4 regions of the Geodermatophilus sp. SYSU D00700 genome follow, and region 2 is predicted to be linked to each of the others. Evidence: predicted binding sites of a transcription regulator. Region 2 holds the regulator's gene; each other region holds the start of a gene.
What was found. Region 2 encodes LexA, which represses DNA repair genes until DNA is damaged. Its sites were predicted from a motif close to TCGAACANNTGTTCGA; they were not measured.
Positions count from the first base shown of each region.

Region 1 (7,392 bases), on a different contig from region 2:
ACCGGTGGCTGGGCTACTTCGTCCGACGACTCGAGGGCCTGCCGGTTGCCGTCGTGCTCGCGCAGCGCCCGGTGCGGACACCGGCCTGGGACCCGGATGCCGTCCGCCTGGACCTGGTCGGACTGGACGCGGTGTCTGTCGGGACGCTCGTGCACGACGTGCTGGGGGAGCGGGCGACGCCCGAGGTGGTCGAGGCGTGCGTGGCGCAGACCGGTGGCAACCCGTTCCTGCTGCACGAGCTGCTGCGAGCGCTGCCGGCGGGCCGGGTGGACGTCCTGGCCGTCCGTCGGTGCGGCCCGGCGAGGCTGGGGGAGGCGCTCGCGGCCCGGACGGCGGCGGCAGGGCAGGCCGCCATGGCGCTCGCCGACGCTGTGGCGGTGCTCGGCGACGGAGTCGAGCTGCGCCTGGCCGCCCGGCTCGCCGGCCTGGAAGTGCGCGCGGCCGAGCTCGCCGCCGACGCGCTGGGGCAGGTCGGCGTGCTCGCGCGGGGACGACCCCTTGCCTTCGCCCACGCCATCGTCCCGCAGGCGCTCCACCAGCGGCGTCCGGCCGGCGAGCGGGCCCTCGCCCATGCGGCGGCCGCTCGCCTCCTGGCCCGGGCGGGCGCCGCGGACGAGCAGGTGGCCGCCCAGCTGCTGCGGACCGAGCCGGCGGGGAGCGGCTGGGTGGTGGAGCGGCTGCGGGCGGCGGCACGCCGGGCGCTGGAGCACGGCGCCCCGGACAGCGCCGTCACGTACCTGCGCCGTGCGCTGAGGGAGCCCCCGCGCCAGAGGGACGAGGTGCTGCTGGAGCTCGGCCGGGCCGAGGCGCGTGTCCTCTCCCCCGACGCACAGCTCCACCTGCGAGCCGCCATCGCCGGTGCGCGGGACCCGGAGCGTCGCGCGACCGCCGCGCTCGAGCTGGCCCGGCTCCTGCTGGCGTCGGGCCGACCCTCCGCGGCGGCCGACATCCTCGACCGTGCGATCGGCGGGCTCGGACCTGTCCGCGCCGAGCTCGTGCTGACGCTCGAGTGCGAGCGGATGGCCGCCGCGCTGGGATCGGTGTCCCGGGGGGCCGGAGCCGTGGAGCGCCTGGAGTCGGCGTGCGCGCGACTGCCGGCGGTCGGTGCGTCCCTCGGCCGTCTGGTGATGGCACAGCGGGCGATGGGCAGGGTGATCGTGGGCGAGGACCGGGGCGCGGCACTGGCGCTGGCGCGGGGTGCCCTGTCCGGCGGACTGCTGCTCGCCGAGTGGGGGTGTGAGTCGCTGAGCTACTACTTCGCCTGCGGGGCGCTCGTCGGCTGTGGCGAGATGGCGGAGGGCAGCGCGGCCCTGGGCGCCGCCGTGGAGGAGGCGCAGCGGGGGGCCTCCCGGCACGGTTACGTGTTCGCCTCGACCTGGCGCTCGTGGTCGCTGCTGCAGGCGGGGGACGTGCGGAGCGCCGAACTGGACGCCTCGGTGGTCGCCGAGCTCCCACCGGAGACCGGCGACGTGTTCAACCGGACGGTCGCGGTGACCGTGCTGGCAGAGGCGCGGCTCGAGCGCGACGACCCCGCGGGCGCACGCACGACACTCGCCCGCGCCCGGCTCGGGTCCACCCCGGACCAGGTCACCGACGTCGGCGGGCACTTCGTGGGCGCCCGTCTGCGGCTCCTCGCCGGTGATCCGGCCGGTGCGCTGGAGGAGGCGCTGGCCTCCGGTCTGCAGGCGAGGACGACGGGCTACGCCTTACCGAGCCTCCAGCCCTGGAGGAGCGCTGCGGCTGTCGCCCACCGGGAGCTCGGTCACCACGACGAGGCCCTCGCCCTGGTCGCGGAAGAGGTCGAGCTGACGCGCCGGTTTGGAGCTCCGCGAGGTCTCGGCATCGCGCTCCGCACCCAGGCGCTGGTGGGCCCGGCGGCCGAGCGCGTTGACGTGCTGCGAGCGGCGGTGTCTGCATCAGAGGGAAGTCAGGCACGGCTGGAGCACGCGCGGACGCTGCTCGAGCTCGGCGCCGCACTGCGCCGCGCCGGTCACCGCACCGAGGCGCGAGGGCCGCTCGGCGAGGCGCTGGACCTGGCGACCCGGTGCGGCGGCGTCCTCGTGGCACGGCGGGCCCGTGAGGAACTCGTGGCGGCCGGTGCCCGGCCTCGGCGAGCGTCCCGTCACGGTCCTGACGCTCTGACCCCTGCCGAACTACGGGTCGCCGGGTATGCGGGGCAGGGTCTCAGTACGCGAGAGATCGCCCAGGCCCTCTTCCTCACCACCAAGACCGTCGAGACGCACTTGACGAGGACGTACCGCAAGCTGGGTATCTCGTCGCGTCGAGAGTTGAGCAGCCTCCTGGATGCTCCTCCCGTCTCATGAGAGGCGATCGGCATCGAGGGGATCCGGAGTCGTCTGGCTGTCGAGGATCCCACGAGCTGCCTCGCTGAGAAGCGAGCACCACGGATGTGAGACGGCCGCTCTGGGAGGGTGCGCCGGAGTCGTCCTGACGCACCCTCCCCTGGACCGGGTGTCGGACGCGGTCCAGGGGAGGGGCCAGTGCTGGGTGGGGTGGTTGGAGTGGCGGCGCACCGGTCAGGAGAAGCCGAACTCCTTGCGCAGCTGTTCGTCGGAGACGCCAGAGGTCCCCGTGGGGACGAACGGCTTGAGGTGTACCTCGGCTCGCCATTCGTCTGTCGTGTCGCCAGGGCCGCCGGGGAACAACGGGAAGTCCTCGTCCAAGAACGACCTGTCGACCAGGGCCGAGATCTCTCGGTCGATCGCGTCGGTCGTGGCCAGGTCTGACCCAGTCGCAATGCGGCGGCGCCTGACGTCAGGGTCCCCGAGGCCGTCGACGTTCTGCAGGAAGACCTCGTAGTTGTACACAGTGCGGCTCTGGACCTCCTTCGGACTGAAGGACATGCGCCAGGTCACCTTGATCCGTGCCTTCTGGCTGTCCACGTTGTCCCCGCTCAACTTCACTCGGCTGACGGACGCCATGTCATCTCCCCTGGTCAGTTCACGGTTCTCTCGTGCCACGTCCGCTCGAGCAAGTGGCCCACATCGCCTTGCCGACAGACCACCAGGCTCGCTCAGTCGCTGGATCAGCTTGGGCCGATGTGGCTCCGCGGTCGTCAGGGGTGACTCCCTGACTTGTGCGCCATGGGTCCCTGATGCGGCGACGTCTGTTCTCCAGGAGGTGACGGCGGTCTGGTCCCCGACACCCTGCCTGTAGGCGGGCGGCATGGATCGTTTCGCACCAGTACGTCCTCAACGGGAACCCGTCTGCTTGACGTTGTGAGTGGTATCGGGTCTACTCGACTCGTTCGAACAGACGTTCGAACACCGCGGGCCTCCCACCGCACCCGGGTCCTTCCCCACCCGGTGCGGTGGGTCGGGCCGGTCGGTCAGCGGGCACGGGGTGGGGAGTCGGGCATGAGCCGGGTGCTGGGTGACGTCGGCGAGCGGGTCGGCGAGGAGGTGCAGGTCGAGCGCGGCCCGCTCGGGCCGGCGCAGTTCTGGCGCGGGCAGTGGCGCTACGTCGTCGGTGAGCTGCTCGACTCGTGGGTCGAGACCACGCCGTGGTGGCAGCGGCCGGCCGACGCCCCCGGCGGCGCCTCGGCCGACCTGGTCGCCCCACGCGAGGTCTTCCGGGTCGAGGCGGTGCGGGCCGGGCGCTCGCGGATGAGCTTCGCCGGGGTCTACGACCTGTGCTGGGACGCGGCGGACAACCGCTGGTCGCTCGTGCGGGTGCACGACTGATGGGCGCCGCGTACGCCATGACCCACGACCCGGCCGACCAGCTGCCCCTGCCGCCGCCGCTCCCGGCGGCCGCGGCCCAGCTGCTCGACCAGGCCACCCGGGCGCTGGCCGAGACCCGCCACGCTCCCGACGCGTGCCGGCGCTACGCCACCGCGCACCTGGCGGCGCTGCGCGCGGCCGCGGCGGTGCTCGCCGCCCGCACCCGGCCCCAGAGCGGCCGCCGCCGGCCGCGCAGCGCCTGGGTGCTGCTCGAGCAGGTCGCCCCGGAGCTGGGGGAGTGGGCCACCTTCTTCGCCGCCGGCGCGGCCAAGCGCGCCGCGGCCGAGGCCGGGCTGTCCCGCGCGGTCACCGAGCGGGAGGCCGACGACCTGGTCCGCGACGCCGGCACCTTCCTCGCCGTGGCCGAGGAGCTGCTGGCCAGCACGCCCGCGCCCGCGCCCCGACCCCGCGTGGTCGGCGGCACCGCCCACCGCCCCGCGCGCGGGCGGTGAGCGGCGACCCCTTCGTCCACCTGCACGTCGCCTCCGGCTACTCCCTGCGGTACGGGGCCAACCACCCGGCCGACCTGGTGGCCCGCGCCGCCGAGCACGGCATGGGTGCCCTCGCCCTGACCGACCGCGACGGTCTCTACGGCGCGGTCAAGTTCGCGCTGGCCTGCCGGTCGGCGGGGGTGCGGCCGGTGTTCGGGGTGGACCTGGCGGTCGCCCCCGCGGTGAGCACCACCGTGCCCCCGGCCCGGGCGCACGTGCTGGGGGAGGACGACGAGCTGTCGCTGCGGCGGGCAGGCGGGCGGAGTCCCCGGAGCGCCCCCGCGCGGCGCAGCCCGGTGCGGGGCGGCGCGAGCGTCGACCCGCGGCTGCCGCGGGTCACCTTCCTCGCCCGCGACGGCGCCGGCTGGCGCTCGCTGTGCCGGCTGACCAGCGCCACCCACCTGCGCGGCACCCGCGGCGAGCCGGTGAGCTCGCTGGCGCTGGCCGCCGAGCACGCGCCCGGGCTGGTCGCGGTGCTCGGGCCGGACTCGCCGGTGGGCCGCGCGCTGGCCGCCGGCCGGGCCGACGTCGCCGCGGCCCGGCTGGCCGCGTGGCGGTCGGTGTTCGGCCCCGGGTCGCTGGTGGTCGAGCTGGTGCACCACCGCGGCCGGGGCGACCGCCTCCGCGCGCAGCGGCTGATGCGCTTCGCCGCCGAGGAGGGCGTGCCGGTGGTGCTCACCAACGCCGTCCGCTACGTCGACGCCATCGACGCGCCGACCGCCGACGTCCTCGACGCCTCCCGGCGGCTGGTCGCCCTCGACCGCCGGCACGTCGACCGGCGCACCGCCGAGGGCTACCTGAAGTCGGGCAAGGAGATGGCCGAGGTCGCCGCCGAGATCGCCGGCCCCGACCGCGACGCGGCGCTGCGGCTGCTCGAGCGCACCGCCCGGCTGGCCGAGCAGTGCGCCGTCGACGTCCGCGACGACCTCGGCATCGGCACCGTGCGCTACCCCGAACTCGACGTCGTCACCGCGCCCGGCGAGCGGGGGATGAGCTCCTCGCAGGTGCTGCGGGCCCGCTGCGAGGCGGGGCTGGGCCGGCGCGGCGTGCCGCGCAGCGGGGAGGTCCTCGTCCGGCTGGAGGAGGAGCTGGCCGTCATCGACGCCCTCGGCTACCCCTCCTACTTCCTCACCGTCGCCGACGTCGTCGACCTCATCACGGGCCTGGGGGTCCGCGCCGCGGCGCGCGGGTCGGGGGCGGGCAGCCTGGTCACCTACCTGCTGGGCATCTCCGACGTCGACCCGATCCGCTACGGGCTGCTCATGGAGCGGTTCCTCTCCCCGCTGCGCCACCAGCTGCCCGACGTCGACATCGACGTGGAGTCCGCCCGGCGGATGGAGGTCTACGACGCGGTCATCGACCGCTTCGGCGCCCACCGGGTCAGCTGCATCTCGATGATGGACACCTATCGGGTGCGGCACGCCATCCGCGACGTCGGTGCCGCCCTCGGGCTGCCGCCGGCCGAGGTCGACGCCGTCGCGAAGGCCTTCCCGCACGTCCGGGCCAACCAGGTGCACGCCGCGCTGCGCGACCTGCCGGAGCTGCGGGCCAGCCGGCTGGGGTCCCGGCGCGGCGGTGGCACCGGCGACCTCGACCTGCTCTTCGACCTCGTCGCCCGGCTCGACGGGCTGCCCCGGCACATCGCGCTGCACCCGTGCGGGGTGCTGCTCTCCGACGCCACGCTGCTCGACCGCACCCCGGTGGAGAACAGCTTCCTGGGCTACCCGATGAGCCAGTTCGACAAGGACGACGTCGAGGAGCTCGGGCTGCTCAAGCTCGACCTGCTCGGCATCCGGATGCAGTCGGCGATCGCGCACGCCCTCGACGAGGTGGCCCGGGTCGACGGCGAGACCGTCGACATCGACGCGATCCCGCGCGACGACCCGACCACCTTCGAGCTCATCCGCAGCACCCGGACCCTCGGCATGTTCCAGATCGAGTCGCCGGGGCAGCGCGAGCTGGTCGGCAAGTTCGGGCCCGAGACGTTCGAGGACATCGTCATCGACATCTCGCTGTTCCGGCCCGGGCCGGTCAAGAGCGACATGGTGACGCCGTTCCTGCTGGCCCGGAACGGCTGGCAGGACCCGGTCTACCCGCACCCCGACCTGCGGCCGTTCCTCGAGCAGACCGCCGGCGTCGTCGTCTTCCACGAGCAGGTGCTGCAGATCGTGGCGCAGATGACCGGCTGCGACCTCGCCCAGGCCGACGAGGCCCGCCGGGCGCTGGGCGACCGGGAGCTGCACCCGGAGGTGCGGACCTGGTTCGTGCCCGAGGCGCTGCGGCGCTACCCGGTCGACGTGGTGGAGCGGGTCTGGGAGGTGCTGGTCGCCTTCGGCTCGTTCGGCTTCTGCAAGGCCCACGCCGCGGCGTTCGCGCTGCCCACCTACCAGTCGGCGTGGCTCAAGACCCACCACCCAGCGGCCTTCCTCGCCGGGGTGCTCACCCACGACCCGGGGATGTACCCGAAGCGGCTGATCCTCGACGACGCCCGCAACTTCGGCATCCGGGTGCTGGGCCTCGACGTCAACGCCTCCGCCGGCACCTACCGGGTGGAGCGGCTGGCGCCGGTGGACCGGCGGGCGGACTGGCGGCGGCCGGAGTGGATGCCGGCGTCGATGGCCGACCCGTCGGCCTACGGGATCCGGCTCGCGCTCTCCGACGTCAAGGGCATCGCCGAGGACGAGGTCGAGCGGATCGTGGCCGGGCAGCCCTACCGGTCGCTGACCGACTTCTGGTCACGGGCGTCGGTGTCGCGCCCGGTGGTCGAGCGGCTGGTGCTGGCCGGCGGGTTCGACTCCCTCTACGGCTTCGGGGTGCGCGACCGCGAGGCCGGCCGCCCCACCCGCTCGCGCCGGTCGGTGACCCGCCGCGACCTGCTGCTGCAGATCAGCGAGCTGGAGCGGTGGAGCCGCAGCGGGGCGCGGACCGGCTCGGTCGGGCAGCTCAGCCTCGACCTGCTCGGTCTGGAGCTGCCGGGGGAGGAGGAGCCGGGTCCCGGGGAGACGGGGCCGGAGTGGGCCGGTGGCAGCGGGCTGCCCGAGTTCACCGACGCCGAGCTGGTGCGCGCCGAGCTCGAGGTGCTCGGGCTCGACGCCAGCCGGCACGTCGTCGACTTCTACCGGCCGTTCCTCTCGGCGATCGGCGCGGTGCCGGCCGAG
Region 1 covers NZ_JBJGZA010000024.1:23,253-30,644, forward strand. The annotation lists gene ACI79V_RS16595 (AAA family ATPase) at 1-2,324, shown strand, start outside; gene ACI79V_RS16600 (hypothetical protein) at 2,538-2,942, opposite strand; gene ACI79V_RS16605 (DUF6504 family protein) at 3,378-3,704, shown strand; gene ACI79V_RS16610 (SAV_6107 family HEPN domain-containing protein) at 3,704-4,195, shown strand; gene ACI79V_RS16615 (DNA polymerase III subunit alpha) at 4,192-7,392, shown strand, end outside.
Region 1: ACI79V_RS16605 (DUF6504 family protein) is a predicted target of LexA. The motif match lies at 3,269-3,284, and genes of this name have one in related genera.

Region 2 (7,392 bases):
GCAAGTCCAGCCTGCTCAACCGGCTCACCGGTGCCGGCGTGCTGGTGGAGAACGCGTTGTTCGCCACCCTCGACCCGACGGTGCGCCGCGCGCAGTCGCCCGACGGCCGCGAGTACACCCTCACCGACACCGTCGGGTTCGTGCGGCACCTGCCGCACCAGCTCGTCGACGCCTTCCGCTCGACGCTGGAGGAGGTGGCCGGCGCCGACCTGCTGCTGCACGTCGTCGACGGCTCCGACCCCGACCCGCTCGGCCAGATCGACGCGGTGCACGTGGTGCTGCGCGAGATCGACGCCGCGGCGGTGCCCGAGCTGATCGTCGTCAACAAGGTCGACGCCATGACCGAGGACGACGTGCTGACCCTGCGCCGGGCGCTCCCCGGCGCGGTGTGGGTCTCGGCGCGGACCGGCGAGGGCATCGAGCGGCTCCGCGAGGTCGTCGCCGCCCGGCTGCCGCACCCGGACGTCGAGGTCGAGGTGCTCGTGCCCTACGACCGCGGCGACCTGGTGGCCCGCGTCCACCGCGACGGCGAGGTCTTGAGCGAGCAGCACGAGGCGGACGGCACCCGGCTGAGTGCGCGGGTCGACGGCGGCCTGGCCGCGGCGCTGGAGCGGTTCGCCGTCCCGGTCGGCTGACCGGCCGCGGCGCTCGCCCGCCCGGGTGACGGGCTGCCCGCCGGTCACCCGGGCGGCTCGCCGTCCCCCGCGGCGAGGTCACGGCCGGGTCACGGCCCGGTACCGTGGCCGCGTGACCAGCGGCGTGGTGCGTCGGGGGAGGGGAGCGCCGGCCGACGGCGACCCGTCGGCCCCCGTCCCCGCCGTCGTGACCCCAGGACGGCCGCCGTGGTGGCTGATGATCCTGTCGCTCGTGGTGACCGTGGGCGTCACCGTCGACCTGCTCAGCCGGGGTGTCCTGGAGCGGCTCGACCTCGAGGTCTCCGAGATCGTCAGCCAGTGGGGGCTGCGCGACTCCCCGGCCTACTGGCCGGTCTGGGCGGTCACCCAGATCGGCGGACGGGGCACGATCCTCGTCGTCCTGGCCGGCCTGGTCGGCTGGCTGTGCATCCGCCGGCGGACGCTGCTGCCCCTGGTGCGGGTGCTCGTCGCCCTCGCCCTGCTGACCGTCGTGGTCTACGCGTTCAAGTTCGGCACCGGTCGCACGGCGCCCGCCTATCCCGGCTCGTTCTTCCACCGCGACGGCGCCAGCTACCCCTCGGGGCACGTGGCCAACGCCGTGCTCATGTGGGGCGTGGCCCGCTGGCAGGCCGTCGAGTACCGGCTCGCGCCGCCGGTGCAGCGGACGCTGTGGTGGCTCAGCGTCGTCGGGCCGGTGGCCACCGGGATCGCCATGGTCTCGCTGGACTTCCACTGGGTCACCGACGCGGTCGTCGGGGCCTCGGTCGGGATCCTGCTGCTGGGCGTGGTGCACGCACTCGACGCAGTCGTGCTGTCACGCTGGGCGGGTGCCCGCGCCGGCCGTCCTCCCGCGTAGCGCGCGGGCGTGCGCCCCGCGCGCACCGGCCGCCGTCCTCGGGCTCGCGCTGGGGCTCGCCCCGGTCCTGCTGCCATCGGCCTCCGCGGCCGCCGAGGAGGCCACGCCCGCACGGCGCTGCCAGGTGACCGACCCCCGGCTCGCGGAGCTCTCCGGTCTCGTCGACGTCGGCGACCGGATGCTGGCCGTCGCCGACGGCGGTGAGCGGGTGACCGTCGCGGTCCTCGACCAGACCTGCCGGGTCGTCGACGAGACCGTCGCGCCGCTGGACCCCTACGACCCCGAGGACCTCGGCGTCGGACCCGACGGCACCGTGTGGCTGGCCGACACCGGGGACAACAACGCCACCCGGGAGACCGTCGCCCTCATCGCGCTGCGGCCCGACGGCGCCACGGCGCTGCACCGGCTCACCTATCCCGACGGCCCGCACGACGCCGAGGCACTGCTGGTCGCGCCCGACGGCACGCCGTACCTGGTCACCAAGGAGGTGCTCGGGGCCAGTCACGTCTACCGGCCGGCGGCACCGCTGGTCGACGGCGGCACGGTCGAGCTGGCCGACGTGGGCACCGTGGCCTTCACGCTCACCGGGACGCCGGGCGGCCCGGTGGGGCGTGCCGGCCAGTTGCTGGTGACCGGGGGCGCGGTCGCCCGCGACGGCAGCCGGATCGCGCTGCGGACCTACACCGACGCCTACGTCTGGCCGCTCGCCGGGTCCGACGTCCCGGCCGCGCTGGCGGGCGAGCCGGTGCGCATCGCGCTGCCCGAGGCGCCGCAGGGCGAGGCGGTGTCGTTCACCGCCGACGGCGCCGCGCTGCTCGTCGCCGGGGAGGGACCGCCCGGCGACGTCACGGTCGTGCCGATCCCGGCCGGGGCCGCCGCGTCGTCGTCACCGGCGGGGACCTCGACGGCGACCGCGCCCGCCGACGGCGGCACGGACATCCCCCCGGTCACCGCCGGGCTGGTGGCGGCCGCCGTCGCCACGGTGGCGGTGTGGATCGGCGGCCGCCTGCGCCGCCGGCGGGCGGCCGCGCCACCCACCGGCTGAACCCGCGACCCCGGGGCCTGGCTCCTGCCGCGCCGGTCGGCGGGAGCCGGGCCCGCGTGGGTCGGGCGGTGGGTCAGACGCGGCGCAGGACGGACACCACGCGGCCGAGGACGGTGGCCTCGTCACCCGGGATGGGCTCGTAGGCCGGGTTGTGCGGCAGCAGCCACACGTGCCCGTCGCGCCGCTTGTAGGTCTTGACCGTGGCCTCGCCATCGAGCATGGCGGCGACGATCTCGCCGTTCTCGGCGGTGGGCTGCTGGCGCACGACCACCCAGTCGCCGTCGCAGATCGCCGCGTCGACCATCGAGTCGCCGGCGACGCGGAGCATGAAGAGGGTGCCCTCGCCGACCAGCTCGCGCGGCAGCGGGAAGACGTCCTCGACGGCCTGCTCGGCCAGCACCGGGCCACCGGCGGCGATCCTGCCGACCAGCGGCACGTAGGTGGGCGCGGTGCTGCCGTCGGCGGCGGCCGGCGCGGCCGGTGCGCCCTCGGCGGCCGTGTCCCCGGGCAGCCGCACGTCGAGTGCGCGCGGGCGGTTGGGGTCGCGCCGCAGCCATCCCTTCTTCTGCAGCACCGAGAGCTGGTGGGCGACCGACGACGCCGAGGACAGGCCCACCGCCTCGCCGATCTCCCGGACCGAGGGCGGGTAACCGCGGCGGTCGATCGAGTCGCGGATGACCTCGAGGACCCGGCGCTGCCGCTGGCTCAGCCCGTCGCCGGCGTCGCCCCGATCGGGGAACGACCGCACCGCGGCGGTCTGCCCCCCGGCGCCGTCGGCAGCGGTGTCCGTCCCCCGCCGGCCTCCTCGCCGGGTGGCCGTGCCCCCGCGCGTGCCCTGGCCGGTGCCGCTCGTGCCCGCCACGTCTCCTCCTCGCCGGCCGTGTCGCCACGGCCCTCGTGTCCCGCCCGCCACCCGGAGGACCCGGCCCCCGGACGCCGGGAGGTGCCGGCGTCCGGGGGAACGGGCGGACGGCTGCTGATCGGACCGTAGCGCCTCGGGCCCGGTACTTCAAACGTGTGTTCGAAACCCGTCGGAGGTGTCGGGTCGACCCCGTCGGTCCCATGCGGTAGACATCGCACAGACGTTCGATCGAACGCGTGTTCGACGGCGGTGGGGTGACGAGGAGGAGTGGTCATGGGCAGCGTGCACCAGGCGGTTCTGGAGTTCGACGCGGCGGTCCGGGTCCCCTGGCGGCCGCTGCTGGCGGAGGGGGCCGCGCGCGGGACCGCGGCCCCGCGCCGGCAGGCACCTCCCCCGGCTCCGCGTCGCCCGGCCCAGGGCACTCCGGCGTCGCCGCGGGCGGCCCTGCCGGGCTCGGGTCCGCGGATCACCGGGCACCTGCGGCCGGTGCCCGACCGCCCGGCCGCGGCGCCCGTCCGCGCCACCGGTCCCGCCGCGGGGCCGGCCGCCGAGGCGCCCCGCACCCGCCGGGCACCGGCGCGGCCGGGGGGCCGGCCGGTGCGCTGCGAGCCGGCCCGGGCCGGCCGCGGTCCGGCGGCGCCGGCCCCCGGGCCCGTGCGGCTGACCCGCCGCGGGCGCCGCCTGGTGGCCGTGCTGGTCCTCGCCGCGGGCGTCGGCGGCGCGGTCCTGGGGCGGGAGGTGCTCGCTCCCGAGCAGGGCCTGCGGCTCGCCGGGGAGAGCAGTGTCGTCGTGCAGCCGGGTGACACCGTGTGGTCGATCGCCGGCGAGGTCGCCGGCCCGGAGCAGGACGTGCGGGTCGTCGTCGACGCGATCGAGGAGCTCAACGACCTCGACGACTCGGCGGTGGTCGCCGGTCAGGTGCTGCGCCTGCCGTGACCGGGACGGGAGCACTCCTCGGACAAGTGACGAGACCGCCCCGCCCGGTTCGTCAACCATCGGTGTCCGGTCGCTCACGCATTCGGCTTGAACGAACACATACGGTGAGGACGTGTCAGCAGCCGTGAACAGCAGGGCAGCGGTGTCGTTCGGGTCGCCGCAGGACGTCGAGGTGCTCGTGGACGGCGCCTGGGTCGCGGGCGCGATGCTCGGCTGGCGGCACGACGAGACCGGCGCGTGCGAGGTCTGGGTGCGACTGCGCACCGAGGTCCCGGGCGTCGTCGAGGGCGCCGGGACCTGGGTCGATCTGGCCGCCGTCCGGCTGCCGGAGCGCCGGCTCACGCTGGCGCCGGCGGTCGCCACGGCGGTCGCTGCCACGGCCGCGATGTCCGTCGTCCGCCCGGTCGGCGTGCCGGCTGCTGACCGCCCGCGCCGTTCCCGCCGGCACTGTGCCGACGTGACCGCCGAGCAGCCCGCCGTCGGCGTGGCCGGGCCCGGCCGGCACCGGGCTCCCTCCGCGGCCGGCGCCGGCCGGCACCGCGCGGTCACCGCCGAGATGCCGGCCGTCGCCGGGTCCGCCGGGGCACCCGTCGCGGTGTCCGTGGGCACCTCTGGCGCCACCCTCGTTCCCGACGCGGAGCCCGACCTGCTCACCCGGCCGATCCGTCTGGGCGACCTGGTGCCGAACCCGCGCGGCAGGCGTCCCGCGGTGCGCCCGTCGGTCTGAGCGACCCCTCTCGGGCGTCCCGCGCCCTCCCGGACCCGCCGGCGGCGTCCCCGGCCGTGCCGGGCACCGCGCGGTGGCGGCGGTCCTGGTCGTGGCCGGCGTGTACACCCGGCAGCCGTGTCCCGCGCGCGGACGCGCGGGCGCCGCGGCGTGTCGTGTGACGGGTGGGAGAGGTGGTCGCGCCTGGTCACCGCGAGGTCACGACCGCATCTCGGGGGAAGAGACACGCCCGGCGTCGGCTTGCAGATGTTGTGGAGCCAGGCCTACTGTCCCCCTACATCTAGTGGTCACGACGGAGGGAGTCCTCCACAGGGCCGTCCTCAGGTCATCCCCGGGGTGTCCACCGGATGTCCCCAGAGGGGTCCACAGCAGAGGGCGGCGAGGCGTGGTGGCCGGTGGCATCCGGCCGTCCGCCGGCACGTCCCACCCGGCGCCGGGGAGACCGGTACCGAGCTCGTCCGCAGAGGGAGGTGAACCGCAGTGCGCTGCCCCTTCTGCCACAACCCCGACAGCCGGGTGATCGACTCGCGCGAGGCCGACGAGGGTGCCACCACCCGTCGCCGTCGTTCCTGTCCCGCCTGCGGCCGCCGGTTCACCACGGTGGAGGAGGCCGTCCTCGCCGTCGTCAAGCGCAGCGGGGTCAGCGAGCCGTTCAACCGCTCGAAGGTCGTCGCGGGCGTGCGCCGGGCCTGCCAGGGCCGGCCGGTCGACGAGGACCAGCTCCAGCAGCTCGCCCAGCAGGTGGAGGACGCCATCCGCGCCAGCGGGGTGGCCGAGGTGCCCAGCCACGAGGTGGGCCTGGCGATCCTGCGGCCGCTGCGGGAGCTCGACGAGGTCGCGTACCTGCGCTTCGCCAGCGTCTACCGCGCCTTCAGCTCGGTCGAGGACTTCGAGAAGGAGATCACCGAGCTGCGCGCGCGGCACCACACCGGGGGCACGCCACCGCTGCCCGGCATGCAGCTCGACCCGCCGCCGCGCCGTCGTGGCGGGCGCGGCCAGGCCGGCACCAGCGGCGCTGCCACCCCCTGACCACCGGCCGGCAGCGTCGCCGGACCGTCCAGCACCACCTCAGAAACCGTCAGCACCAACCGCTAGGAACAGGGTGGCTCTCTTCCCCAGCCGCCTGGACCACTCACCGAGGGAGAGCTCGTGACCGAGATCGAGGACCGTCCGGCAGGCCGCACGCGTCGTGCCCCTAAGGCGCCGACCCGGGGGAAGGGCCTGAAGGTCAAGCGCGTCTACACGACCGCCGGCGTCCACCCCTACGACGAGGTGGCCTGGGAGCGCCGCGACGTCGTCATGACCAACTGGCGTGACGGCTCGGTCAACTTCGAGCAGCGCGGTGTCGAGTTCCCCGCCGAGTGGAGCATCAACGCCACCAACATCGTCACGACCAAGTACTTCCGTGGCGCCGTGGGCACCCCGCAGCGGGAGACCAGCCTGCGCCAGCTCATCGACCGGGTCGTCCTGACCTACGGCGCCGCCGGCCGTGAGCACGGCTACTTCGCCACCGAGGGCGACGCCGAGGTCTTCGAGCACGAGCTGACGTGGATGCTGCTGCACCAGGTGTTCAGCTTCAACAGCCCCGTGTGGTTCAACGTCGGCACCAGCGCCCCGCAGCAGGTCAGCGCCTGCTTCATCCTCGCCGTCGACGACACGATGGACTCGATCCTCAACTGGTACCGCGAGGAGGGGCTGATCTTCAAGGGCGGCTCCGGCGCCGGTCTGAACCTCTCGCGCATCCGCTCGTCCAGGGAGCTGCTCTCCTCCGGCGGCACCGCCTCGGGTCCGGTCAGCTTCATGCGCGGCGCCGACGCCTCCGCCGGGACGATCAAGTCCGGCGGCGCGACCCGGCGCGCGGCCAAGATGGTCGTCCTCGACATCGACCACCCCGACATCGAGGAGTTCATCGAGACCAAGGCGCGCGAGGAGGACAAGATCCGCGCGCTGCGCGACGCCGGGTACGACATGGACCTCGGCGGCAAGGACATCACCAGCGTCCAGTACCAGAACGCGAACAACTCGGTCCGCGTCTCCGACGAGTTCATGCGCGCGGTCGAGGACGGCACCGGCTTCGGCCTGCGTGCCCGCCTCGACGGCTCGGTGATCGAGACCGTCGACGCCAAGGACCTGTTCCGCAAGGTCACCCAGGCCGCGTGGGAGTGCGCCGACCCCGGCATCCAGTACGACGACACGATCAACGACTGGCACACCAACCCCGAGACGGGTCGGATCAACGCGTCCAACCCCTGCTCGGAGTACATGAGCCTGGACAACAGCTCGTGCAACCTGGCGTCGCTGAACCTCATGAAGTTCCTGAAGGACGACGGG
Region 2 covers NZ_JBJGZA010000027.1:41,114-48,505, reverse strand. The annotation lists gene hflX (GTPase HflX) at 1-635, shown strand, start outside; gene ACI79V_RS17570 (phosphatase PAP2 family protein) at 748-1,491, shown strand; gene ACI79V_RS17565 (hypothetical protein) at 1,463-2,536, shown strand; gene lexA (transcriptional repressor LexA) at 2,610-3,398, opposite strand; gene ACI79V_RS17555 (LysM peptidoglycan-binding domain-containing protein) at 3,672-4,334, shown strand; gene ACI79V_RS17550 (hypothetical protein) at 4,447-5,061, shown strand; gene nrdR (transcriptional regulator NrdR) at 5,542-6,090, shown strand; gene ACI79V_RS17540 (vitamin B12-dependent ribonucleotide reductase) at 6,211-7,392, shown strand, end outside.

Region 3 (7,392 bases), on a different contig from region 2:
ACGCCCGCCGGCCCGTCCGACGAGCCCCCCTTCTGAGAAAGGACCCCCTCGCTCCCCGCGCCACGCTCCGCGCGGCGGGGGCCCCTGCGAGAGGGCCGTTCCATCTCCCCACCACTAGTCGTACCTGGAGAACCCAGTGCCCAAGCCCCCCGTGCGCAAGCCCAAGAAGAAGGTCTGCCAGTTCTGCAAGGACAAGGCGACCTACATCGACTACAAGGACACGACCCTGCTGCGGAAGTTCATCTCCGACCGCGGCAAGATCCGTGCCCGCCGCGTCAGCGGCAACTGCAGCCAGCACCAGCGGGACGTCGCCACGGCCGTGAAGAACAGCCGTGAGATGGCCCTGCTGCCCTACACCTCGACGGCGCGCTGACCATGAGCACCCAGAAGCTGATCCTGACGCAGGAGGTCACCGGTCTCGGGTCCTCCGGTGACACCGTGGAGGTCAAGGGCGGCTACGCCCGCAACTACCTCCTGCCCCGCGGCCTGGCCATCGTCGCCACCCGCGGTGCCGAGAAGCAGGTCGAGTCGCTGCGCCGGGCGCGTGCCGCCCGCGACGTGCGGTCGCTCGAGGAGGCCCAGGCCGTGGCCGGGCGCCTCTCCGGCCTGACCGTCCGGGTGCCGGCCCGCGCCGGCGACGGTGGCCGCCTCTTCGGCCGCGTCACCACCGCCGACGTCGCCGCGGCCGTCACGGCCGCCGGTGGCCCGGAGCTCGACCGCCGCCGCATCGAGCTGCCCAGCAGCATCAAGACCACCGGTCAGCACACCGTCACCGTGCGGGTGCACCCGGAGGTCACCACCCAGCTGGCGATCGAGGTCGTCGCCGGTTGACGCCGCCTCCCTGCGGGGAGGCGTGGAGCACCGCCCAGGAGGGGCGCCGGACGTCGTCCGGCGCCCCTCCTGCCGTCTCCGGCCCCGTCAGCTCCCCGGTGCGGGGTCGGGATCGGCGCGGCCGGCCGCGTGCAGCACCAGCAGTCCGCCGACGGCGGGCACGAGGCCCCGCAGCCGCACGGCCCGGGGCAGCGGGAGCTGCCAGGCGAGGACCGCGGTGACCAGGTAGGCGGTGCCGTGCAGCGGCCCGACGGCCGAGGCCAGCGGCGCCCAGTGCACGGTCACCAGGTTGACCAGCAGCACGGTGAGGGTGACCAGCTCGGCCGCGGTGGCCAGCGCCAGCCAGCGGGTCGGTGACTCAGACACCGGTCGTCGAGCCCGGCCGGACGACCATGAGCACCACCACGACCACCCAGACCAGGTTGAACGTCCCCGAGGCCATCGCCAGCCGCCGCACGCGGGTCGTGCTGCCGGTGAGGGTGCCGGCGACGGTCCCGACGCCCGGGCCTCCCTCGCCACCGTCCGTCCCCTCCCCCGCGGCGGCCGCGAGGACCTCCTGCTGGCCCGGCAGGACGACGCCGACCAGCACGCCCGCCGCGAGCAGCGTCAAGGCCATCGAGGCCAGCACCCAGGCGTCGGTGAGCACCCCCAGCGAGCTCGCCGTCGCGATCCCGAACACCGGCACGGCCAGCGACAGGACGGCGTAGACGCGGGTGACCCGGTGCAGCAGGCGCAGCGCGGGCACCGCGGCCGGGTCGCGCCCCTCCAGCGCCTGCCGGGCGTAGCGGGGGAACAGGCTCACCGCGATCGTCACGGCGCCGACGAAGACGACGGCCACGACGACGTGGACGCTGAGCAGCACTGCAGCCACGGGACCTCCTCGGTCGGTGCCACCCACAGTATCAGCCAGACTGAAACAACCGGCCTGCGATCATGCGGACGTGACGGCAGCGGAGGGAACGGGAGGCCCGCCACCGACCAGCACCGCGATGGCCCTGGTGGTGACCGGTCGGGCCATGGAGGACCTGCTCACCGCCCGGCTCGCGCCGCTGGGGCTCTCGCTGCGGCTGCTCGGCGCGCTCGGCCACCTGGCCCGCGACGAGGGGCTGTCCTACTCCGACCTGGCCCGCCGGGCGCGGGTCACCACGCAGAGCATGCACGCGACCGTCGGCCGGCTCGTCGAGCTCGGCGCGGTGGAGTCCGCCGGCCCGGGCCGCGGCCGGCGAGCGGGGCTGCGGGTCACCGGTCCGGGGCGTCGGCTGCTGGCCGACGGGCTGGCCGTGGTGGAGGCGGTGGACCGGGAGCTCGCCGCGGTCCTCGCCGACAGCGGCGGCGCGCTGGACTGGCCGGCGCTGCTCGCCGCCCTCGGGCTGGCCGGACGGCGGCCGGCGGGATGACGACGTGCGGTCCTGTCGACACGCCGCCCGTGCCGTCACGGCCGGTGCTGTGACGGCTGCGCCGGGCGGGACGACACGACACGCCCGGGCGTCCGGCACGCCGGTCTTTCTCGTGTCCACAGCCGGTGGGTGGTCACCGCGCAGGTGACGCGCGCAGGACCACGGCATGTCCGGCCGGTGTCCCGCCCGTCTCCACATGTCGACTCGGGCTGTCCACCGACTTGTCCACAAGTTGTGCAGAACGCGGTGCACATGGGGTGTTGGACGGGTCCGCCGTCGCTTCCTACCGTCCTCTGCGGCACCGGGAACTGCGAGAACTGTCGGTGGCTCCCGGTAGCACAGGGCTCGAACGCGCGTTCGAGTGCGGGCATCGCGCGTCCTGGTGCTTCCCCCACCGGGCCCCGGTCGGTCGGCCGGGGCTTGCCGCGCGTGCCCATGAGCAGAGGGAGGTACCCAGGTGGCGGTGGCCGACGAGTTCAGCCGGCCGCAGGCGACGGCGCCGGAGTACGACCGGCAGCCCCCGCAGGACGTCGCGGCCGAGCAGTCCGTCCTCGGCGGCATGCTGATGAGCAAGGACGCGATCGCCGACGTCGTCGAGGTGCTGCACGGCAACGACTTCTACCGGCCGGCGCACCAGGTGATCTTCGACTGCATCCTCGACCTGTACGGGCGGGGCGAGCCGGCCGACGCCATCACCGTCGCCGCGGAGCTCAACCGCACCGACCAGCTGTCGAAGATGGGCGGCGCGGTCTACCTGCACACGCTCATCGCCTCCACGCCAACCGCGGCCAACGCGGGCTACTACGCCGCCATCGTGGCCGAGCAGGCGGTGCTGCGGCGGCTCGTCGAGGCCGGCACCCGGGTGGTGCAGCTGGGCTACGGCGCGGCCGGCGGGCGCGGCGACGTCGACGACATCGTCGACCGCGCGCAGCAGGAGATCTACGACGTCACCGAGAAGCGCATGAGCGAGGACTACTCGCGCCTCGAGGACATCCTGCAGCCGACGATGGACGAGCTCGACGCCATCGCCTCCCGCGGCGGCACCGCCCGTGGAGTCCCCACCGGCATCCGTGACCTGGACGAGCTGACGAACGGTCTCCAGGCGGGCCAGATGGTCGTCATCGCCGCCCGTCCGGGTGTGGGTAAGGCGCTGGCCCTGGACACCCCCATCGCCACCCCCACCGGCTGGACCACGATGGGTGAGGTCTGCGTCGGCGACCGGGTGCTGGGCGCCGACGGGCGGCCGACGACGGTCGTGGCCGCCACCGACGTCATGACCGGTCGGCCCTGCTACGAGGTGCACTTCTCCGACGGGTCGGTGGTCGTCGCCGACGCCCAGCACCAGTGGGTCACCACCGACCGCGCCGCCCGGCGGCTCGGCGAGCGCGGCGAGGCCCGGGTCCGCACGACGGAGGAGCTGGCGCGCACTCTCCGCTGCGCCACGGCCCACCGGCGCCTCAACCACGCCGTGGCGAACGCCGCCCCGCTGGACCTCCCCGCCGCCGACCTGCCGCTCCCGCCGTACGCGCTCGGCGTCTGGCTGGGCGACGGCACCTCCGCCGCCGCCCAGTACACGAGCGCGGACCCGGAGATCGCCGCCTACATCGAGGCAGAGGGCCTGGTCGTCACGCCCACGGGGGTCGACCGGCGCTACTCGCTCCGCCTGCCCGCCCGTCCCGCGCCGGCCGAGCGGCCGTGCCCGATGTGCGGCGAGCCGTTCGTGCCGAGGACCTCGCAGGTGCAGACGTGCGGCAAGGCCTGCGGCGGCGCCCTGCGGGCCAGCGGCGGGGTGGGACGTCAGGCCACCTGCCCCGACTGCGGTGGCCCGTCGAGCGGGATGGCGCAGTGCCAGCCCTGCCGGGACGACCACGGCACCGTGAAGGGCCTCCTGCGCGGCCTGGGCGTGCTCGGCGGCAAACAGATCCCGGCGGCCTACCTCCGCGCGTCGGTGGCCCAGCGGCGCGCGCTGCTCGCGGGCCTGCTGGACACCGACGGCACCGTCACGCCGAGCGGTGCGGTGCAGTTCGCCGTCACCGACCGACGGCTCGCCGAGGACACCCGCGAACTGATCGCCGGTCTCGGGCACCGGGTGAAGCTGAGCACCAAGCGGGTGCGCGGTCGCACCGAGGCGTCGTCCACCTGCTACACGCTGACCTTCAGCACCGACGACGAGGTGTTCCGCCTCGAGCGCAAGAAGCTGCTGCACAAGGAGCGCGGTGCGCGCACCTACACCGCCCGCGGCGTCCGTTTCGTCACCGACGTGCGGCCGGTGGCCAGTGTGCCGGTGCGGTGCATCCAGGTCGACGCCGCCGACTCGCTGTTCCTCGCCGGCCGCAGCTTCATCCCGACGCACAACTCGACCCTCGGGCTCGACATCGCCCGGTCGGCGGCGGTGAAGCACCACTTGGCCACCTGCATCTTCTCGCTCGAGATGAGCAAGCACGAGATCACCATGCGTCTGCTCTCGGCCGAGGCGAAGGTGCCGCTGCACCACATGCGGGCCGGCACGCTGTCCGACGAGGACTGGTCGAAGCTGGCCCGCCGCATGGGCGAGGTGGCCGACGCGCCGCTCTACATCGACGACTCGCCGAACATGACGATGATGGAGATCCGGGCCAAGGCGCGGCGCCTCAAGCAGCGCAACGACCTCAAGCTCGTCGTCATCGACTACCTCCAGCTCATGACGTCGGGAAAGCGCGTCGAGAGCCGTCAGCAGGAGGTGTCGGAGTTCTCCCGTGCCCTCAAGCTGCTGGCGAAGGAGCTCGAGGTCCCGGTCATCGCGATGTCGCAGCTCAACCGCGGTTCCGAGCAGCGCCAGGACAAGAAGCCGATGCTCTCCGACCTCCGCGAGTCGGGGTGCCTCCCCGCGGAGACCCGGATCCTCCGGGCCGACACGGGCGCCGAGACGACGATGGGCGAGCTCTTCGCGAGCGGTGCCACCGACGTCCCGGTGTGGGCTCTCGACGACAACCTCCGCTACGTCCGCCGGCACCTCACCCACGTGTTCTCCACCGGTCGCAAGCCGGTGCTGCAGCTCACCACCTCGTCGGGCAAGACGGTGCGGGCCACGGCCAACCACCCCTTCCTGACCTACGACGGGTTCCGCCCGCTCGGTGAGCTCGCGCCGGGCGACCGCATCGCCGTCCCTCGGCACGTGCCCGCGCCCGACCGGATGACGGTGTGGGAGGACGAGAAGGTCGTCCTGCTCGCCCACCTCATCGGCGACGGCAGCTTCGTCCGGCGCCAGCCCCTCCGGTACGCCTCGATCGACGAGGAGAACCTGCGGGCGGTCACCACGGCGGCGCTGCACTTCGGCGTCGTGGCAGTGCGGGACGACTACGCCGCCGCCCGCTGCACCACGCTGCGGCTGCGGTCCCCCTTCCCGCTCACCCACGGCCGGCGCAACCCGATCGCCGAGTGGCTGGACGAGCTGGGCCTGTTCGGCCTGCGCAGCCACGAGAAGTTCCTGCCCGAGCCGGTCTTCTCGCTGCCGAAGAAGCAGATCGCCGCGTTCCTGCGGCACCTGTGGGCGACCGACGGTTCCGTCACGGTGAACAGGAACGGCCGAGGCGGGCGCGTGTACTACGCCTCGACCAGCCGCCGGCTCGTCGACGACGTCTCCCGCCTGCTCCTGCGCTTCGGCATCTCCAGCCGGATCCGCCGGGTCCGCAAGGCCGGCTACCGGGACGGCTGGACGCTGGACATCAGCGGCTGCGACGACCAGCGGCGCTTCCTCGGGGAGATCGGCGTCCACGGAGCCCGCGGCGTCGCCGCTGAGCGCCTGCTGGGCATCGTCCGGGAGCTGTCCGGCAACCCCAACGTCGACACGGTGCCGGTGCAGGTCTGGGAGCGCGTGCGCGCGGTCCTGGAGGAGAAGGGGATGAGCCACCGCGCCTTCGCCGCCGCCATGGACTCGGCGTTCTGCGGCAGCGCCATGTGGAAGCACGCCCCCAGCCGGGAGCGCCTGGGGCGGATCGCGGCCGTCCTCGACGACGCGGAGCTCGAGATCCAGGCGGTCAACGACCTGCTCTGGGACGAGATCGTCTCCATCGAGCAGGGTGTCGAGGAGGAGGTCTACGACGCCACGGTGCTGGGCGGCCACAACTTCGTGGCCGAGGGGATCGCCGTCCACAACAGCATCGAGCAGGACGCCGACATGGTCATGATGATCCACCGCGAGGACATGTACGAGAAGGAGAGCCCGCGGGCCGGCGAGGCCGACATCATGCTGGTCAAGCACCGCAACGGCCCGACGGCGAACGTCACCGTGGCGTTCCAGGGGCACTACAGCCGCTTCGTCGACATGGCGAACTGACCGCCCCGCACACGACACAGCAGGGCCCGGGACCGCCTCGGTCCCCGGCCCTGCTGTGTCCGGCCGGCGGGCCGCTGGTCCCCGGCGCCGCCCGCTGCATTCCGGCGCCGCGCCGTGTTCCACGTGGATCACCGCCGGGACGCGCGGGACGGGCCGACGGCCATCACCTCGTGTGACTGAACGGCTGCGAGATTGTGATCCGAGTCTCCGTCGACTAGGAAGAGGCGTCCTCCCCTCCCACCTGGAGATGCCTGTGCAGCAACGACGCTGGCACCGGGCGACCTCGTCGCTCCTCGGTGCACTGACCCTGACGGCCGCCCTGTCGGTCACGGCCACCCCGGCCCTGGCCGCCCCGGACAAGCCCGAGCCGCTCTCGGTCTTCCCCTCCGACTCCCTCACCGTCCGCGACCCCGCGCAGCTCACCGGACGCCGGGTCGCGCTGCCGGCGGAGGGGTGCGGCGCCCCGATCGCCTGCGGTCTGGTGCAGCAGCTCAACCGGCTCGACGGGTTCGACCTCGACCCGCGGATCGCCGTGCGGTTCAGCGGGCCGGTGGACCCGGCCGCGACCGCCGCGCGCATCACCCTGCAGCCGGCCGGCACCGACACCCGCATCGGCGTCGACCGCGTGGTGTGGGACCCGGCGACCAACACGCTCTACGCCCACCCGGCCGAGCAGCTGGCGCCGTCGACGACCTACCGGCTGCGCGTCCAGGGCGGTCCGGACAACAAGGCCACGCACGAGACGTTCACGACGATGAGCGCCACCGACGGCCTGCTCGACCTCCAGCGGCAGATCGCCGACGGCAGCGCGTTCGCCGCCGCGGGGATCGACGACCCGTCCCTGCAGGT
Region 3 covers NZ_JBJGZA010000002.1:215,716-223,107, forward strand. The annotation lists gene ACI79V_RS02715 (single-stranded DNA-binding protein) at 1-36, shown strand, start outside; gene rpsR (30S ribosomal protein S18) at 137-373, shown strand; gene rplI (50S ribosomal protein L9) at 376-831, shown strand; gene ACI79V_RS02730 (hypothetical protein) at 919-1,197, opposite strand; gene ACI79V_RS02735 (hypothetical protein) at 1,190-1,702, opposite strand; gene ACI79V_RS02740 (MarR family winged helix-turn-helix transcriptional regulator) at 1,773-2,228, shown strand; gene ACI79V_RS02745 (replicative DNA helicase) at 2,686-6,543, shown strand; gene ACI79V_RS02750 (Ig-like domain-containing protein) at 6,797-7,392, shown strand, end outside.
Region 3: ACI79V_RS02745 (replicative DNA helicase) is a predicted target of LexA. The motif match lies at 2,574-2,589, and genes of this name have one in related genera.

Region 4 (7,392 bases), on a different contig from region 2:
CTCGGCTGGATCCCGTTCGACCCGACCCCGATCGACCGCGAGCGCGCCGTCGACCTGCCGTGGGCGCCGCGGCCGACCGACCAGGAGGCGCTGGAGCGGCCGACCGACGTCCCGACCGTCCCGACCGCCCCGCAGGGTGTCCCGGTGCCGCGGGAGGACCGGGTCGACGGCGCTCCGCAGCCGGGCACCGGGGGCGCCACGCAGGCGTCGTCGTCGCGGCCGGTGCTGGTCGGCGCAGGGATGCTGCTCGGGGTGGCCGCGCTGGTGGCCGCACCGGCCGCCGCGCGGGCGCTGCAGCGCCGCCGCCGGGTGGCCGACGGCGGGCCGGCTGCGCTGTGGGACGAGCTGGCCGCCACCGCCCGCGACCTCGGCCTGGTGTGGGACCCGGCGCAGACCCCGCGCCAGCAGGCCGCCACCCTGGCCCGCACCCTCGGGACCGGCGGGAGCGGCGCCCACCGGATGGGGACGCCGGGGGCGGCGGACGCGGTGGAGCGGCTGGCCCGCGCGGAGGAGACCGCCTGCTACGGCCGTCCCGGCAGCGCCGCCGGCGACCCCGACGCGGTGGCGGCGCTGCGGGTGGCGCGGCGCGGGCTGCTGGCGGCGGTCCCGGCGCGCACGCGGCTGCGGGCGCTGCTGTGGCCGGCCTCGCTGGCCGAGAGCCTCGGGAGCACCGCGCGGACGCTGCTCGGCCGGCTCCCCCGCCGCGCCGCCTGACGGAGGACCCGTCGACCGAGCGTGTGCGCTGACGCGGCACGCCGGCGGCGGGGATGCAGCGCCGGCGCACACCGTCGAACGGGCCCGGGAACGCCGACGGCCGCCGTCCCGGGTGGGACGGCGGCCGTCGGTGGACGCGGCGGGGGCTACTGGTCGTAGCGGCGGCGGAAGCGCTCCTCGAGGCGGTTCTTCAGCGGCTGGCGGCGGGCCCGCCCACCGCGGCCGCGGGCGGCGGTGCTCCCGCCGCGGGCACCGGCCGGGCCGGGCTCGACCGCGCCGGTGGCGCTGCGGTAGTTGAGCACGCCGAGCGCGGCGCCGCCGAACATCACCAGGAAGCCGAGGACGCCCAGGGGCACGGACGGGACGACCGCGCCACCCACGAGGACGGCCAGGCCCACGACCACCAGCAGCGCACCGAGTTGCAGCTTCCGCCGGGCCTTGAGCCTGCGGTCACCCGTGCGGACGGAGGAGGCGAACTTGGGATCGTCGTCGACGAGGGCGCGCTCGATCTGCTCCAGCAGTCGCTGCTCGTGCTCGGAGAGCGGCACCGAGACCTCCAGGTGGGCGGAGCCAATACCGCCGGTCTCTACCCGGCGGTGCCCACGAGGATACGAGTCGTTCGCGGGGTGCGAAAGGCGAGTCGGCGGCGACCCGCCGGTGATCACCGGCGACCACTCTCACGGGCGATCGCGCACCCGCCGGTCGCGGTCGCGGTGCAGCAGGGTGGCCGGCCGGACCGCCCCGGCGCCGAACCGGCGGGCGGCCCGGTCGGCGGCCAGTTCGGCGTCCCGGCGGCCGTGCTCGCGCTCGCCGAGCTCGAGCTGGCGGGGCGCCGAGCCCGCGGCCACCAGCCGCTCGGCCCGCACGCCGACCAGCCGCAGCCGCGCCCGGTCCAGGCCGAGGGCGTCGAAGAGGGCGCGGGCGGTCTCGTAGAGGTCCTGCCCGACGTCGGTGGGGACGTCGAGGGTGCGGCTGCGGGTGATCGTGGTGAAGTCGGCGAAGCGGACCTTGATCGTGACCGTGCGCGCCAGCCAGCCGCCCGCGCGCAGCCGGCCCGCCGTCCGCTCGGCCAGCCGCAGCAGCTCCCGGTGGACGACGGCGGGGTCGTCGACGTCGGTGGGGAAGGTCTCCTCGTGCCCGGTGGACCGCTCCGGCTCGTCGGGCACCACCCGGCGGGGGTCGCGCCCCCAGGACAGCTCGTGCAGGTGCGCGCCGGCCGCCGGGCCCACCGCCCGCTGCAGCGTGCGGACCGGCACGTGCGCGAGGTCGCCGACGGTGCGCAGCCCCAGCCGCAGCAGCACCTCCTCGGTCTTCGCGCCCACGCCCCACAGCGCACCGACCGGCAGCGGGTGCAGGAAGTCGATGACCTCGGCCGGGCGGACGACGAGCATCCCGTCGGGCTTGGCGCGGGTGGAGGCGAGCTTGGCCACGAACTTGGTGCCGGCCACGCCCACCGAGCAGGTGATGCCCTGCTCGTCGTAGACGCGGGCGCGCAGGTACTCGCCGATCTGCGCGGCGTCGCCCAGCCGCCGGCCGGCGCCGGAGACGTCGAGGAACGCCTCGTCGAGGCTGAGCGGCTCGACCAGCGGGGTGACCGACCGGAACAGCGCCATGACCGACCGGGAGACCTCGGCGTAGAGGGCCACGTCCCCCGGCAGCACGGTGGCCGTCGGGCACAGCCGCAGCGCGCGGGCCGTGGGCATGGCGGCGTGCACGCCGTACGCGCGCGCCTCGTAGGTGGCCGAGGTGACCACCCCGCGGTTGCCGGAGCCGCCGACGATCACCGGGGTGCCCGCCAGCTCGGGGTGCCGGCGCACCTCGACGCTGGCGAAGAAGGCGTCCATGTCGACGTGCAGGACGGTGCACCCCGCCGCCCGTCCCCCCGCCATGCCGCCTCCCTGGATCGAACACGTGTTCGCACCGACCCGGGGAGACTAACGGCCTCCGCGGGTCCGCGGCGCGTGGTCCGCGGTGCGTCCCGGCGTGTCCCGTCCCACCGCGAAGTGGCTGGTCGCCCGCATGTGTGACCGGCACCCCGGCGAGGTAGGTGGGACACGACCGACCGCCGTCCGGCGGCCGGCGCCGATCCGCACCCGGAGGAGCTCGATGGCGCTCGACGACGACGACATGACCAGCACGGAGGGTCCGGCCGACAGCGGAGCCGGCGAGGGCACGCCCGGCCAGCACGACGGTGGTGCCGACGGCGGCGCGGACAGCGGCGCCGGCCACGGCCCGGCCGACGGCGGCGCGGTGGGCGGCGGCTCGGACGGGGGCGCCGATGGCGGTGCCGACGGGGGCGCGGACGGCGGTGCCGACGGCGGTGCCGGCCACGGCCCGGCCGACGGCGGCGCGGTGGGCGGCGGCTCGGACGGGGGCGCCGACGGCGGTGCCGACGGCGGCGCGGACGGTTCGGCCTGAGCCAGGACCCGGCCGTCGCGGGGCCGGGCGGGGCTGACCCCCGCCCGGCCCTGCGCCGGTGCACGCACCTCGACCCCGCGGTCTTCGCCGAGCGGCACTGGTCGCGCCGCCCGCTGCTGGCCCGCGCCGAGGACACCGGGGAGTCCTTCGCCGACCTGCTGACGCTGGCCGACGTCGACGAGCTGCTCTCCCGCCGCGGGCTGCGCACGCCGTTCCTGCGCATCGCCAAGGACGGCGCCGTCGTCGACGCCGGGCGCTTCACCACCTCCGGCGGCGCCGGCGCCGAGGTGGCCGACCAGGTCTCCTCCGACGCCGTCCTGCGGCTGTTCGCCGACGGCAGCACGGTGGTCCTGCAGGGCCTGCACCGGCTCTGGCCGCCGCTGATCGAGTTCGCCGACCAGCTGGCCGCCGACCTGGGGCACCCGACGCAGGTCAACGCGTACGTCACGCCGCCGTCCTCGCGCGGCTTCTCCCCGCACTACGACGTGCACGACGTCTTCGTGCTGCAGGTGGCCGGCGAGAAGCACTGGACGATCCACGAGCCGGTGCTCCCCGAGCCGCTGCGCAGCCAGCCCTGGACCGACCGCGCGGCCGCCGTGGCCGCGGCCGCGGAGCGCGAGCCGGTCGTCGACGCGGTGCTGTGCCCCGGCGACGCGCTCTACCTGCCCCGCGGCTACCTGCACTCGGCGGTGGCGCTCGGCCAGACCAGCGCCCACCTGACCGTCGGCGTCCACTCGGTCACCCGCTGGTCGGCCGTCGAGTCGGCGCTGGACCTGGTGCGGGTGCTGGCCGCCGAGGACCGCGAGCTGCGCCGCGCGCTGCCCCTGGGCGTGGACCTCGCCGACCCGGCGGCCCTGCGCGACGACGTCGCCGCCGTGCTCGGCGCGCTGCAGGACTGGCTGGGCCGGGTCGACCCCGACCGGGTGGCCGACCGGGTGCGCAGCCGCGCCTGGGCCCAGGTGCGGCCGGAGCCGGTCGCGCCGCTGGCCCAGGCGACCGCCGCCGCGGCCCTCACGCCCGACACCGTGCTGCGGGTGCGCCGCCGGCTGCGGGTCGCGCTGCGCCCGGCCGCCGACGGCGACCGCGTCACCCTGATCGGCGGCCGGCGGTCCCACGAGTTCCCCGCCGCCACCCGCGAGGCGCTGGCCGGGCTGCTCGCCGCCGGGGAGCTCAAGGTCGCCGACCTGGCCGGCCTGGACCCCGCCGACCGGCTGACCCTGGCCCGGCGGCTGGTGACCGAGTCGATCGCGGTGGTGGCCGACGCACACGTCGACGGCGGGATCGATGGGGTGCCGGCCACCGCGCCCGAGCCCGGCCCGGCCGGACCGGGTGCCCCCGCCCCGGACGCGGGCGGGGACGATGGGGAGCGTGCCGACGCCCTCGGGACCGGCTCGTGAGCCCGCAGCCCTCCCCCGGGTGAGTGCCGCACCGGCCGAGCCCGCCGCCCCCACGCCCTCCCGGCCGGTCCGCACCGGCCGGCTGGACCCGACCCGCTGCTCGGTGACCGCGCTGGTCCGCGGCGACTCCCCCGTCGCCACGGCGGGGCCCGCGCAGCGCTGGCTGCTGGTCGAGCAGCCGGGGCCGTGGGGCCGCGACGCGCTCCTGCAGTCCCGCCTCGACGCCGGCGTCGCCCCGCGCCTGGCCGCCCGCGCCCGCGCCGAGGGCGTCCGGGTGCTGCTGGTGCGCCGTCCCGGGGAGCGGCCGGCCGCGTCCGGGCGGCGCTGGGCCTACGCCGACGGCCGGCCGGGCCGCGAGGGGCTGTGGTGGTCGGTCCGCGACGCCGACACCGACCTGCTCGACGCGCCGTGGGACGGCTCGGTCGGCGAGCGCGCGCCCGACCCGGTCTACCTGGTCTGCACCCACGGCCAGCACGACGCCTGCTGTGCGCTGCGCGGCCGCCCGCTGGCCCGCGCGCTGCCCGCGCCCGGCCCGGCCGACGTCTGGGAGTGCAGCCACCTCGGCGGCTGCCGGTTCGCCACCAACGTGCTGGTGCTGCCGCACGGCTTCGCCTACGCCCAGGTGGCCGGCGACGGCGCGGACCTCGTCGCCGCGCACGCCCGCGGGCAGGTGGCCCTGCCGTGGCTGCGCGGCCGGTCGGGGCTGCCGCTGGCTGCGCAGGCCGCCCAGCAGGCCGCCCGCGAGCGGCTGGGCCTGCTCGGCGTCGACGACCTGCCGCTGCTCCGCGCGCAGCGGCTGCCGGGCACCGACGCCGAGGCGGCGGCCGGCGTCGAGCGGTTCGACGTCGTGCTCGGCGGCCCGGACGGCGACGTCGTCGTGCGGGTGGAGAGCCGCCCGGCGCCCGAGGCGGCGCAGCTGACCTGCCGGGCCGTGCACCCCGCGCACCCGCGCGAGTGGACCGCGCTGTCGGTCTCGCTGGCGGTCTCCTAGAGGGCGCGCCCGCGGGCCAGCAGCAGCGGGATGGCGACCTCGGCGCCGGTCAGCGAGCCGTGGTAGGCCGCCAGCCGGCTCGAACCGGGCTCGGTGGCCGACGCGGTGATCGCCCACGGGCCGCGGGCGAGCGCGACGACGTCGCCGATGCGGTCGGCCAGCGCGGCGTCGACGTCGCCGAAGACGCCGCTCGCGACCGCCTCGTCCCGGCCGACGACCCAGGCGCGGTCGCCGAGGACCCCGCGCCAGGCGTCGAGGACGTCGCCGGCGGCGCCGGGCACGGCGTGGGCGTAGCGGGCGCGGGGCTCCCCGGCCAGCAGCGCGACGCCGTCGAGCAGGGCGGGCTCGTCGTCGAGGTCGACGCGGGTGGCGGCGGGGACGTCGAGCATGCCGTGGTCGGCGGTGATCAGGAGCGCGGCGTCGTCGGGCAGGCCGGTGACCACCTGCTCGACGAGGCGGTCGACGAGCGCGAGCTGGTTGCGCCAGCTGTCGGAGTCGACGCCGCGGACGTGGCCGGTGAGGTCGAGCTCGGGGGTGTAGCCGTAGACCAGGCCGGTGGGGGTCGCGGCGAGGGACTGCAGCAGCACCGCGGCGAGGTCGCCGGCGCCGACCGTGCCCGGGTACCCGGCGCCGCGGTAGGCGGCGGTGGACAGGCCCGAGCCCGCGTAGGCGTAGGGGGCGACCGCGGTGACCGGGAGGCCGGCGGCGGCGGCCTGCTCGAAGACGGTCGGGCGGGGCTGCCAGTCGCGCGGGTCGGGGTCGTCTCTCCAGGCGACGTGGTTGAGCAGCCGGTCCTGGCCGGGGACGGCGGTGACGAAGCCGAGGACGCCGTGCCCGCCCGGGGGCACGCCAGTGCCGAGGGTGGCGAGGCTGACCGGGGTGGTGCTCGGGCAGGGCGCGTCGAGGTCGCCGACCGGGGTGGCCAGCGCGGCGAGGGTGGGCGCGAGGGAGGCGTGCGCGCGCAGCAGCTGCGCACCCAGCCCGTCGACGAGCAGCACCGCGACCCGCCGCGCCCCCGCCAGCGCGGCGGTGAGCCCGAGCGGGTCGGGCGACAGGCCGGCGCGGTCGACGTCGACGCCGAGGGCGGCGGCCACGCCGGGCAGGACGTCGGCGAGCGTGGCCCGGCCGTAGGCGGGGCGGACCAGGTCCGCGGGCAGCCCGTGCGGCGGCGGCACGGTCACGGACGCGTGGCCAGCACGTGCAGGCCGGTGGCGACGTCGCGGTAGGGCGAGGTGCCGGCCAGGGCGAGCTCGAGGTGGCGGACCGCGGCCGGGTCGGCGCCGGAGGCGGTGTCGAGGAGGTCGGCGACGACGGCGACGCCGCGCCACTCCCCCGGCCGCAGCCCGGCGCCCTCGACGAGCGCGAGCAGGTCGGCCGGGGCGAACCGGCGGCGGGCGGGGCGGGTGCGGCCGGGCGCGGGGTCGCGGTCCTCGAGCAGCGCGAGGGCCTCCTTCGGGTGGCCGCCGAGGGCGCGGGCGAGGACGGCGCCGGCCCGGTTGACCGTCACGACGCTGACCTGGCCGCCGGGGTGCAGGGTGCGGGTGATCTCGCCGAGGGTGGTCGCCGGGTCGTCGACGACCTCGAGGACGGCGTGGCAGAGGCCGAGGTCGTAGCCCTCGTGGTCGAGGGGCAGCTCGTGCAGCAGGTCGCCGTCGCCCTGCAGGCCGCGGACCCGGTTGCCGACGCCGGCGGTCCGGGCCCGCCGCTCGAGCGTGGCCAGCGCGTCGGCGCTGGGGTCGACGACGGTGACCTCGTGACCGAGCCGGGCGAGCGGGACGGCGAAGCCACCGCTGCCGCCGCCGACGTCGAGCACCCGCAGCGGGGTGCCGGCCCCCACGAGCGGGTCGAGGGCGGCCCACACCGCGGCGGTCC
Region 4 covers NZ_JBJGZA010000024.1:31,951-39,342, reverse strand. The annotation lists gene ACI79V_RS16660 (transglutaminase TgpA family protein) at 1-714, shown strand, start outside; gene ACI79V_RS16655 (DUF3040 domain-containing protein) at 861-1,262, opposite strand; gene dinB (DNA polymerase IV) at 1,392-2,603, opposite strand; gene ACI79V_RS16645 (BatC protein) at 2,821-3,132, shown strand; gene ACI79V_RS16640 (cupin domain-containing protein) at 3,420-4,529, shown strand; gene ACI79V_RS16635 (sucrase ferredoxin) at 4,549-5,520, shown strand; gene ACI79V_RS16630 (alkaline phosphatase family protein) at 5,517-6,701, opposite strand; gene ACI79V_RS16625 (class I SAM-dependent methyltransferase) at 6,698-7,392, opposite strand, start outside.
Region 4: dinB (DNA polymerase IV) is a predicted target of LexA. The motif match lies at 2,618-2,633, and genes of this name have one in related genera.